2 regions of the Yersinia hibernica genome follow, and region 1 is predicted to be linked to the other one. Evidence: predicted binding sites of a transcription regulator. Region 1 holds the regulator's gene; the other holds the start of a gene.

Region 1 (4,939 bases):
ATTATGCCACGAGGCGCATTTCGTGCCGGGGCAGAAGAGTTGCCATAATCCTCGCGTTGCCGCCGCACTCTTGGCGAAAAATCAGAGTGACAAGCTGGACACTTTGCCCTAAAAATAACCCTTAATGATAAAAAATAGCCCGTTTAAACCTGTCCGCTGAGTTAACTAACCCCATGGAGTTACAGCTAATATGTCAATTAAACATCCGGTTATCGCCGTCACCGGCTCCAGTGGCGCAGGAACCACGACCACCAGTCTGGCGTTTCGCAAAATTTTTCAGCAATTGAATATTCGCGCGGCTCAAATTGAGGGTGACAGTTTCCACCGCTACACCCGCCCGGAAATGGATTCAGCGATTCGTAAAGCACGGGATCAAGGCCGACATATCAGCTATTTTGGCCCAGAAGCCAATGACTTTGGGCAGTTAGAAGAGAGTGTTTCGCAATATGGCGCATTGGGTACCGGGCGCTCACGTAAGTATTTGCATACCTATGATGAAGCCGTGCCCTACAACCAGATTCCCGGCACATTCACTCCGTGGGAGTCGCTACCAGAGCCGACTGATGTGCTGTTCTATGAAGGGCTGCACGGCGGGGTTGTCACCGAGCATCATGATGTCGCAAAACATGTAGATTTACTGGTCGGCGTAGTCCCCATCGTTAACCTGGAGTGGATTCAAAAATTAGTCCGGGATACTGGCGAGCGCGGCCATTCTCGTGAGGCGGTGATGGATTCCGTGGTGCGCTCCATGGATGACTATATTAACTACATCACGCCACAATTTTCGCGGACTCACATTAACTTCCAGCGAGTACCGACCGTCGATACCTCCAACCCATTTGCCGCCAAAGCCATTCCGTCACTGGATGAAAGTTTTGTTGTCATTCACTTTAGAGGTCTGAATCAAATCGATTTTCCCTACTTACTGGCGATGTTACAGGGATCGTTTATTTCCAATATCAATACTTTGGTGGTCCCAGGCGGGAAGATGGGGCTGGCAATGGAGTTGATTATGGCGCCATTGGTGCAGCAATTACTGGAAGGCAAAAAGATTATTTAATCGCCTGCGTACTTGAAGTAGCGGCCAACATCTCCGCTGCTTCAAGTCCGTCGAGTTTATTTAGGCGATTTCGCGGATCTCAAAACTGTGGGTAATGGTCGCCGCTTTGCCCAGCATCAGAGACACCGAGCAATACTTTTCAGCTGACAGCTCCACCGCGCGCTCAACAATTTTATCGGTTAAGCCCTTGCCGCTCACAATAAAATGCAGGTTAATTTGTGTAAACAGGCGCGGTGCCTCTTCCCGGCGCTGCGAGGTTAACGTCACTTCGCAATCGCGCACATCATTACGGCCTTTTTGCAAAATAGAGACAACGTCAATTGCGCTACAGCCGCCCGCCGACATTAACAGCATTTCCATCGGGCTCGGTGCTTTGTCTCCCGCATTTCCGTCCATCAAAACTTGATGCCCTGAAGCGGATTCCCCCAAAAATGTCAGCCCCTCAACCCACTTTACACGTGCCTGCATAACTCTTGCTCCCGGTTAAATTTTCTGATTCAGACTACCCTTTCATTTACAAACTGGCAATGTAACCCGATGTTCATCATGCTGAAGCGATACAACACAAGACACTGGCCTCATCCTGTGCTACAAACAGAATCGAAAGTGTTGTTTCTAGAATTAAATAGGGTAGCTTCTCAATACTCAGTGAAGGGTTTCTATCCGGTACGTATCTTGGCTATACCTTTCGGCAGTTGAGCAAATTAATATGCTAAGAGAAAGTGTATTTTATAAGCACGCCGCGCAGGGAACTCTGAACCCTGTTAAGTCTGGCTGCGATAACAACAGAGGATAACAGCGAATGGTTCTCGGCAAGCCACAAACAGACCCGACTCTCGAATGGTTCCTGTCTCATTGCCATATCCACAAATATCCATCGAAGAGTACGCTAATTCACCAAGGTGAAAAGGCCGAAACGCTTTACTACATCGTGAAAGGCTCCGTTGCGGTGCTTATCAAAGATGAAGAAGGTAAAGAGATGATTCTCTCCTATCTCAATCAGGGGGATTTCATCGGCGAGCTTGGATTATTTGAAGAAGGCCAAGAACGTAGTGCCTGGGTTAGAGCAAAAACCGCCTGTGAAGTGGCTGAAATTTCTTACAAAAAATTCCGTCAGTTGATTCAGGTTAACCCAGACATCTTGATGCGCCTGTCTTCACAGATGGCGAACCGCTTGCAGATTACATCGGAGAAAGTGGGTAACCTCGCCTTCTTGGATGTCACTGGGCGCATTGCACAAACGCTGCTTAACCTGGCAAAACAACCTGATGCCATGACCCACCCAGATGGGATGCAGATAAAGATTACCCGCCAGGAAATTGGTCAAATAGTTGGCTGCTCCCGCGAAACTGTGGGGCGGATACTAAAAATGCTGGAAGATCAAAATCTGATCTCCGCGCACGGTAAAACGATTGTCGTTTACGGCACGCGTTAATTCCCCCATAAACCGGTGTCGTTACCTCGGCACCGGTTTTTTATTTGTGTGATCAATAAACTTCTGGGGCCTATATGAATTGGCAACGGCTTATTTATCATCCTGAAGTTAACTATGCACTTCGCCAAACATTAGTCCTCTGCATACCTGCGGCGTTGGGATTCGCCATGGGCGAGTTACGGCTGGGGTTGATGTTCTCCCTGATACCAGCGTGTTGTAACATTGCGGCGCTAGATACCCCCCATCAACATTTCTTCCGACGACTGATTGTCGGCGGGGCTCTCTTTACATTCAGTAGCTACCTCACTCAGCAACTGCTGCTGTGGGAAGTTCCATTACCCGCAGTGATGCTTGGCTTGGCATTAATATTGGGTGTGAGTGGAGCTATCAGTCAGCTCAATGGTCGACTGCTTCCCGCCGCCCTTATCGCCGCTATTTTCAGCCTCAGCATGGTGGGCCGCGCACCTATCTGGCAAGCCCCCTTGATGTGTGCCGTGGGGACTCTCTGGTACGGCGTATTTACCTGGCTGTGGTTTCGCTTATGCAGGGACCAGCCCATCCGTGAGCCATTGAGCCAGCTTTATCATCTGTTGGCTGATTATTGCGACGCGGCATATCGTTTATTTGGCCAGCAGCAAGAAGCAGAAAAGACGATACCGCAGCTGTTAGATAGACAGCAAGGTATTATGGATAAAATTAATCAACTTTATCAACAATTTAACTTGCTCCCTAATACCACAAAAAAAGAACGAAAACGGCTACTGACACTCTTTCAAATGGCACTCGATTTGCAAGAACACATCACTGCGGCGATGAATCAGTCAGAAAAAACGCAAGAACTGGTTGAACAGACACCAATAGAAAAGGTTCTTGAGCGCAATATACAGATTATCTCAACACAAATGCGCACCATCGCCGATGATATTCTCTACCACCACCGGGCGAAAACCCATGTTAGCGCGGGTGATGCACTGGTCGAACTGGAAGAAATTGCCCAGCAATATCCTAATAATCCGGTGGCACAATTCTGCTATTACCATATCAGTCATATTACCCAAATCCTGAGTGACCAGCGCCCGCAATATGACCGCGATTTGATGTCCAGCCAGGTACCCCAGCCGCTCTGGCCAGCTATTGTCAGTTACTTATCTTTTAAATCCAGTGTATTACGTGATGCAGGTCGGATGGGTGTCACCTTGGCCACAGGCAGTTATATCGGCAACCTTATTCACCTGCCTAAACCTTATTGGATTTTACTCACCATCATGCTGGTGACGCAAAACGGCTATAACGCCACAAAAATACGTATTCATCACCGCGCCCTTGGCACCCTGATTGGGCTGCTACTCGCGGCAACTTTGCTGCATTTTAAGATGCCGGAAGGCACCACACTGAGCATCATGTTATTCATCACATTGATAGCTTATCTGGTGCAACGCAAAAACTATGGCTGGTCAGTTATCTTTAGAACTATCACTACGGTCTATATCTTGCAGCTATTGACTGGAGAGGGTGCGGACTTTTTGATCCCACGTTTGCTGGATACATTAATCGGCTGCGCATTGGCCTTTGCCAGCGCACTGTGGTTGTGGCCTCAGTGGCAAAGCGGTTTACTGCGGAAAAATGCGCATCAGGCGCTAGAGAGTTATCAGAATATCCTGCGCATCCTACTGAAACCTCAGCCAGATATCGGGAAGCTGTCCTATCAACGCATTCAGGTCAACAAAGCCAGCAATGCAGTTCTTAGCTCACTGAATCAGGCCATGCAGGAGCCGGGATTCAACTCAAAATATTTATCTGACATGCGCCTCTGGGCCACACATAGCGAACTTATTGTTGGGCATATCAATGAGATGACTATCCTGACCCGGGCCTACCCATTGACAGAATCGCCGGGGGAAACCGATAAGCACCACGTCCAGCTAACCGTAAAGTTGGCGGAAGATTATTTACAGCTCTGTGAGATGGCCATTCAGCAATGCCAGCAGCGACTGGAGTCGGATAACAGTGAGGGGAATAACGATTTTGTGCAAATGCCGGACATTGACCCCGACACGCAAATCTCTGAGCTGGAGCGCAATTTACGGCGCATTCTGTCGCATCTTAGTGTAATGCATACCGTTTCATCTCTGGCATGGCAGCAGCAGCCGCACCACGGTATTTGGCGCAGCCACAAGTTAAAAGCGTAGAATGGCGAGGTGGCCCTCTCCGTGATGCCGCTTAGCCGTTGACCACCTTGGCGACGGCTTGTTCTAAACGCGCCATACCGAGCTGGATATCTTCTGGCTCAATCACCAGTGATGGGGCCAGGCGCAGTACATCAGGCCCGGCATTGAGGATCATCACCCCCTGCGCGGCCGCTGCGGTCAGGAACTCCCGCGCACGCCCCTGATATTGCGGGGTTAATTCTGCCCCAATCAGCAACCCCATGCCGCGAATATCGC
Region 2 (4,939 bases), 1.0 Mb from region 1:
AAGCCGCTTTGCCACGCGCTGGTGTGGTACACGGCTTTGCGGGCAGTTTAGTGCAGGCGCAAGCATTCATTCGCTTGGGTTATTACATTGGTGTGGGGGGGACTATCACCTATGAACGGGCGCAGAAAACGCGCCATGTGATGGCGACATTACCCCTATCCGCCCTATTACTGGAGACTGACGCGCCGGATATGCCCCTTGCGGGCTTTCAAGGTCAACCCAACCGGCCAGAGCGAGCAGCAAATGTCTTTGCTGTGTTATGTGAGTTACGCCCTGAAACCCCGCAAGAGATTGCAGCTCAGCTATTAGAAAACAGCCAACAGTTATTCTCATTACCCTCAGTTAATTAATGCCCCGATAGTATTTTGATTTCATTATACAAATCATCCTAATAGTTAGCGTGCTTTCACTTTTCGCTGTTTTAATGTGATTCTCATCACGTTAATTATCTTACAGTTGCTTCCAGTTGTGTTTATTTGTGACAGAGATAGTTTGATAGTCAGGTCATGCCGGTATAATCCACTTCCACATTATTACAAAACAAATCATTAACAGGATTATCTGCATGCTCATGAGTTTAGTCGGAATGGCAGTACTGATATTAATAGCCGTGCTACTTTCCAGTAATTTTAGGGCGATCAATATCCGCACTGTAGTTGGGGCATTTATTCTTCAGGTGGGTATTGGTGCGTTGGTATTATATGTACCTGTAGGGCGTCGTATTCTTGGCGGGATGTCTGAGGGTGTCGCGAATGTTATTGCTTACGGCAATGACGGGATTTCATTTATGTTTGGCGGCTTGGTTTCCGACAAAATGTTTGAAGTCTTTGGTGGCGGTGGTTTTGTATTTGCCCTGCGAGTTCTGCCCGTCATTGTATTCTTCTCCTCATTAATTGCCGTTTTATATTATCTCGGCATTATGCAACTGGTAATTAAAGTCTTAGGTGGTGGGCTACAGAAACTGTTGGGCACCTCGCGCACTGAATCTCTTTCCGCGACGGCCAATATTTTTGTTGGGCAAACCGAAGCGCCATTGGTGGTGCGCCCTTATATTGCCACTATGACGCAATCTGAATTGTTTGCCATAATGTGTGGTGGCTTAGCCTCCGTCGCGGGTTCAGTATTGGCCGGTTATGCCCAAATGGGCGTGCCGCTAGAATACCTGATTGCGGCCTCCTTTATGGCGGCTCCCGGGGGGTTGCTGTTCGCTAAGTTGATGGTGCCAGAAACTGAAAAAACGCACGATAAGGTGGATGCGGCCACGTTGATTGCCGAAGATGATCGCCCAGCTAACGTCATTGATGCTGCGGCATCTGGCGCGGCTTCCGGTCTGCAATTAGCGCTCAATGTTGGTGCGATGCTATTGGCCTTTATTGCATTGATTGCATTACTCAATGGCATCCTGGGTGGCATTGGCGGCTGGTTCGATTATCCACAACTCTCTATGGAATTAATTCTGGGCTGGGTATTCTCGCCAATTGCTTATCTGATAGGGATTCCCTGGAGTGAGGCCATGGTGGCTGGCTCCTTTATCGGCCAGAAGATAATTGTGAATGAGTTCGTGGCATTTATGAATTTCGGGCAATACCTACAAGCTGAAGAGTTAGTCAAAGCGGCTGGTTTACAAGTACTTTCTGAACATTCCAAAGCCATTATCTCTTTCGCCCTGTGCGGTTTTGCTAACTTGTCCTCTGTCGCCATTTTGTTGGGTGGGCTAGGTAGCATGGCACCTAACCGCCGCCATGATATTGCGCGTTTGGGTCTGAAAGCTGTTGCAGCAGGTACTCTGTCAAATCTGATGAGTGCCACTATCGCTGGCTTCTTCCTGGCTTTGTGATTCGGCGAGTTTGACTTGCCATTCTGGATTGGGCAGTGCTCATTAGCGCCACATACTCGCTGTATGCTGCGGCTCTGGTGCGCTGCCCACATTCAAGCCGTCTGCCCCACCGATGTCTAATTGCTGTCTGGTTCAGCCCATAATTCTGCGGATTCCTCGCCATAAGCTATCCTTGATGCAAGTGGACATATTAGTGTCAGCTAGCCATAAATCAGGTTATTTTGTGACATTAATCACATATAATTTATATCCGTTACAAGTTACTATTGATTACTGTGAATTTGAACACATCTCATCAGCTGATAACGTGTTCAAATAGAGCGATAAGTTAGTGCGGTGAGATGGATCTCAATTGCCACCCATAAAGGGGCTATCTTCAAGGAACCAAGTCCGCTCGCCAACGTATTGAGCTAGCACCCTGCTGCTCATAAATAAATGCTCAGTTTTGGCAAGGTGTCAGGGCTGAAAAGTGTTGGAGAGTTTTATGACCGATTTAACCGCCTGCGCGAATCTAAACGATTATGCTAAACGCGCACTGAGTTTAATGGATTTAACCACCCTGAATGACGACGATACCGATGAGAGGGTTATTGCTCTGTGTCATCAGGCGAAAAGTCCTGCCGGTAATACCGCGGCAATCTGTATTTATCCTCGCTTTATTCCTATTGCGCGTAAAACATTACGCGAGCAAGGAACACCTGAAATCCGCATTGCAACCGTCACTAATTTCCCACATGGCAATGATGATATTGCCATTGCACTGGCTGAAACTCGGGCGGCGATTGCCTATGGTGCGGATGAAGTGGATGTGGTTTTCCCCTACCGCGCTTTAATGGCCGGTAACGATAAAGTCGGCTTTGAATTAGTCAAACAGTGCAAAGCAGCTTGCGCTGACGCCAATGTATTGCTGAAAGTCATCATTGAAACCGGTGAGTTACAGCAAGAGCATTTGATTCGTCAGGCCAGTGAGATTGCTATCAAGGCTGGAGCTGATTTCATCAAAACTTCCACTGGCAAGGTACCGGTTAATGCCACGCTGGAAAGTGCCAGCATTATGATGCGCACTATCCGTGACTTAGGGGTGGCGAAAACCGTTGGTTTTAAACCTGCGGGGGGCGTACGTACCGCAGAGGACGCCGCACAATTCCTGCAACTGGCCGACCAATTGATGGGCGAAGGTTGGGCTGATGCTCGCCACTTCCGTTTTGGCGCGTCTAGCCTGTTGGGCAGCTTGCTGGCGACCTTAGGTCATCAGAGCAACAGCCACAGCACCGGCTATTAACCATTATCTCAGTGATTGAACTGAGCAGATACACAGCGGGCTACTTTGTCCGCTGTGCAGCTATTATTTCATAAGCAGGGGGATACCTTGTTTCTCGCACAAGAAATTATCCGTAAAAAACGCGACGGCCAACCACTGAGTGAAGAAGAAATTCGTTTCTTTATCAATGGTATTCGCGATAACGTGGTTTCCGAAGGGCAGATTGCAGCACTGGCGATGACCATTTATTTCCACGACATGAGCATGCCAGAGCGGGTTGCGCTCACGATGGCGATGCGCGATTCTGGCACGGTTCTGAACTGGAAGAGCTTAAATCTCAATGGCCCCTTGGTGGACAAACATTCCACTGGCGGTGTGGGGGATGTCACTTCCTTGATGCTCGGCCCTATGGTGGCGGCCTGCGGCGGCTACGTGCCGATGATTTCGGGCCGTGGTTTGGGTCATACTGGCGGCACCCTCGACAAGCTTGAAGCTATTCCTGATTTTGATATTTTTCCTGACGATAGCGCATTTCGCAAAATTATTCAGGATGTTGGCGTTGCCATCATCGGCCAAACCAGCTCATTGGCACCGGCGGATAAGCGCTTTTATGCCACCCGCGATATTACCGCCACGGTGGATTCCATCCCACTGATTACCGCCTCTATTCTGGCTAAAAAGCTGGCTGAGGGGCTGGATGCGCTGGTGATGGATGTCAAAGTGGGCTCGGGTGCTTTTATGCCGACTTATCAACTATCTGAAGATTTGGCGCAGGCGATTGTCGGTGTGGCCAATGGTGCGGGTTGCAAAACTACCGCATTGTTGACGGACATGAATCAGGTGTTGGCTTCCAGTGCCGGTAATGCGGTTGAAGTGCGCGAAGCGGTGCGTTTCCTGACGGGCGAGTATCGTAACCCGCGTCTGCTGGAAGTGACCATGGCGCTGTGTGTCGAAATGCTGTTGTCTGGTGGGTTGGCACAAGATGACGCCGATGCTCGCGCCAAGCTGCAAGCGGTATTGGACAATGGCAAAGCGGCGGAAGTCTTTGGCCGCATGGTGGCCGCGCAAAAAGGTCCGAGCGATTTTGTCGAGCGCTACGACAGCTACTTGCCCGCCGCGATGTTGAGCAAGCCGGTATTTGCTGAACGCCCCGGAATCATCACCGCCATGGATACCCGCGCCTTAGGTATGGCGGTGGTTTCCCTGGGCGGTGGCCGTCGACGGGCAACGGATCCGATTGATTACAGTGTAGGCCTGACCGATATGGCCCGTCTGGGTGCCCATGTTGACAGCCAACATCCCTTAACAGTGATTCATGCCAATAATGAAGATGATTGGCAACTGGCGGCAGATGCGGTTCGCGCAGCAATGACTTTGGGTGATAAAGCGCCGGAAGAAACCCCGGTGGTTTATCGCCGTATTACTGAATAAACGCCATACTTTAAAGGTGCCACACTGCGTGTGAACCTCTGCAGGAGAAAATGATGAAACGTACATTTATTATGGTATTAGACTCATTTGGTATTGGTGCCAGCGCTGATGCTAAGAAATTTGGCGACGAAGGGGCTGACACATTAGGCCATATCGCCGAGGCCTGTGCCCGTGGTGAAGCCGATGTTGGCCGTAGTGGCCCATTGAAACTGCCTAACCTCAGCCGCTTAGGGCTGGGTAAAGCTGCTGAAGAATCTAGCGGTAAATTCCCGGTAGGGTTGGATAAGAATGCCGATATCATTGGTGCTTATGGCTATGCCAGTGAGTTATCTTCTGGTAAAGATACGCCATCAGGTCACTGGGAAATTGCCGGTGTACCGGTGTTGTTCGACTGGGGCTATTTCAGTGAT

What was found. The regulator CRP, encoded in region 1, controls carbon source genes, mostly activating them, when cyclic AMP is high. The targets are predictions, from matches to a motif close to ATGTGANNNNNNTCACAT.
Region 2: the regulator CRP is predicted to act here: its motif matches at 2,059-2,076, upstream of deoC (deoxyribose-phosphate aldolase).

The regions. Positions count from the first base shown of each region.
Region 1 covers NZ_CP032487.1:4,405,577-4,410,515, forward strand. Annotated here, with positions in the region: gene D5F51_RS20765 (YheU family protein) at 1-48, shown strand, start outside; gene D5F51_RS20770 (phosphoribulokinase) at 191-1,060, shown strand; gene D5F51_RS20775 (OsmC family protein) at 1,121-1,528, opposite strand; gene crp (cAMP-activated global transcriptional regulator CRP) at 1,863-2,495, shown strand; gene D5F51_RS20785 (YccS/YhfK family putative transporter) at 2,570-4,684, shown strand; gene argD (bifunctional acetylornithine/succinyldiaminopimelate transaminase) at 4,716-4,939, opposite strand, start outside.
Region 2 covers NZ_CP032487.1:666,583-671,521, forward strand. Annotated here, with positions in the region: gene D5F51_RS03175 (TatD family hydrolase) at 1-350, shown strand, start outside; gene D5F51_RS03180 (NupC/NupG family nucleoside CNT transporter) at 566-1,837, shown strand; gene deoC (deoxyribose-phosphate aldolase) at 2,322-3,119, shown strand; gene deoA (thymidine phosphorylase) at 3,207-4,529, shown strand; gene deoB (phosphopentomutase) at 4,583-4,939, shown strand, end outside.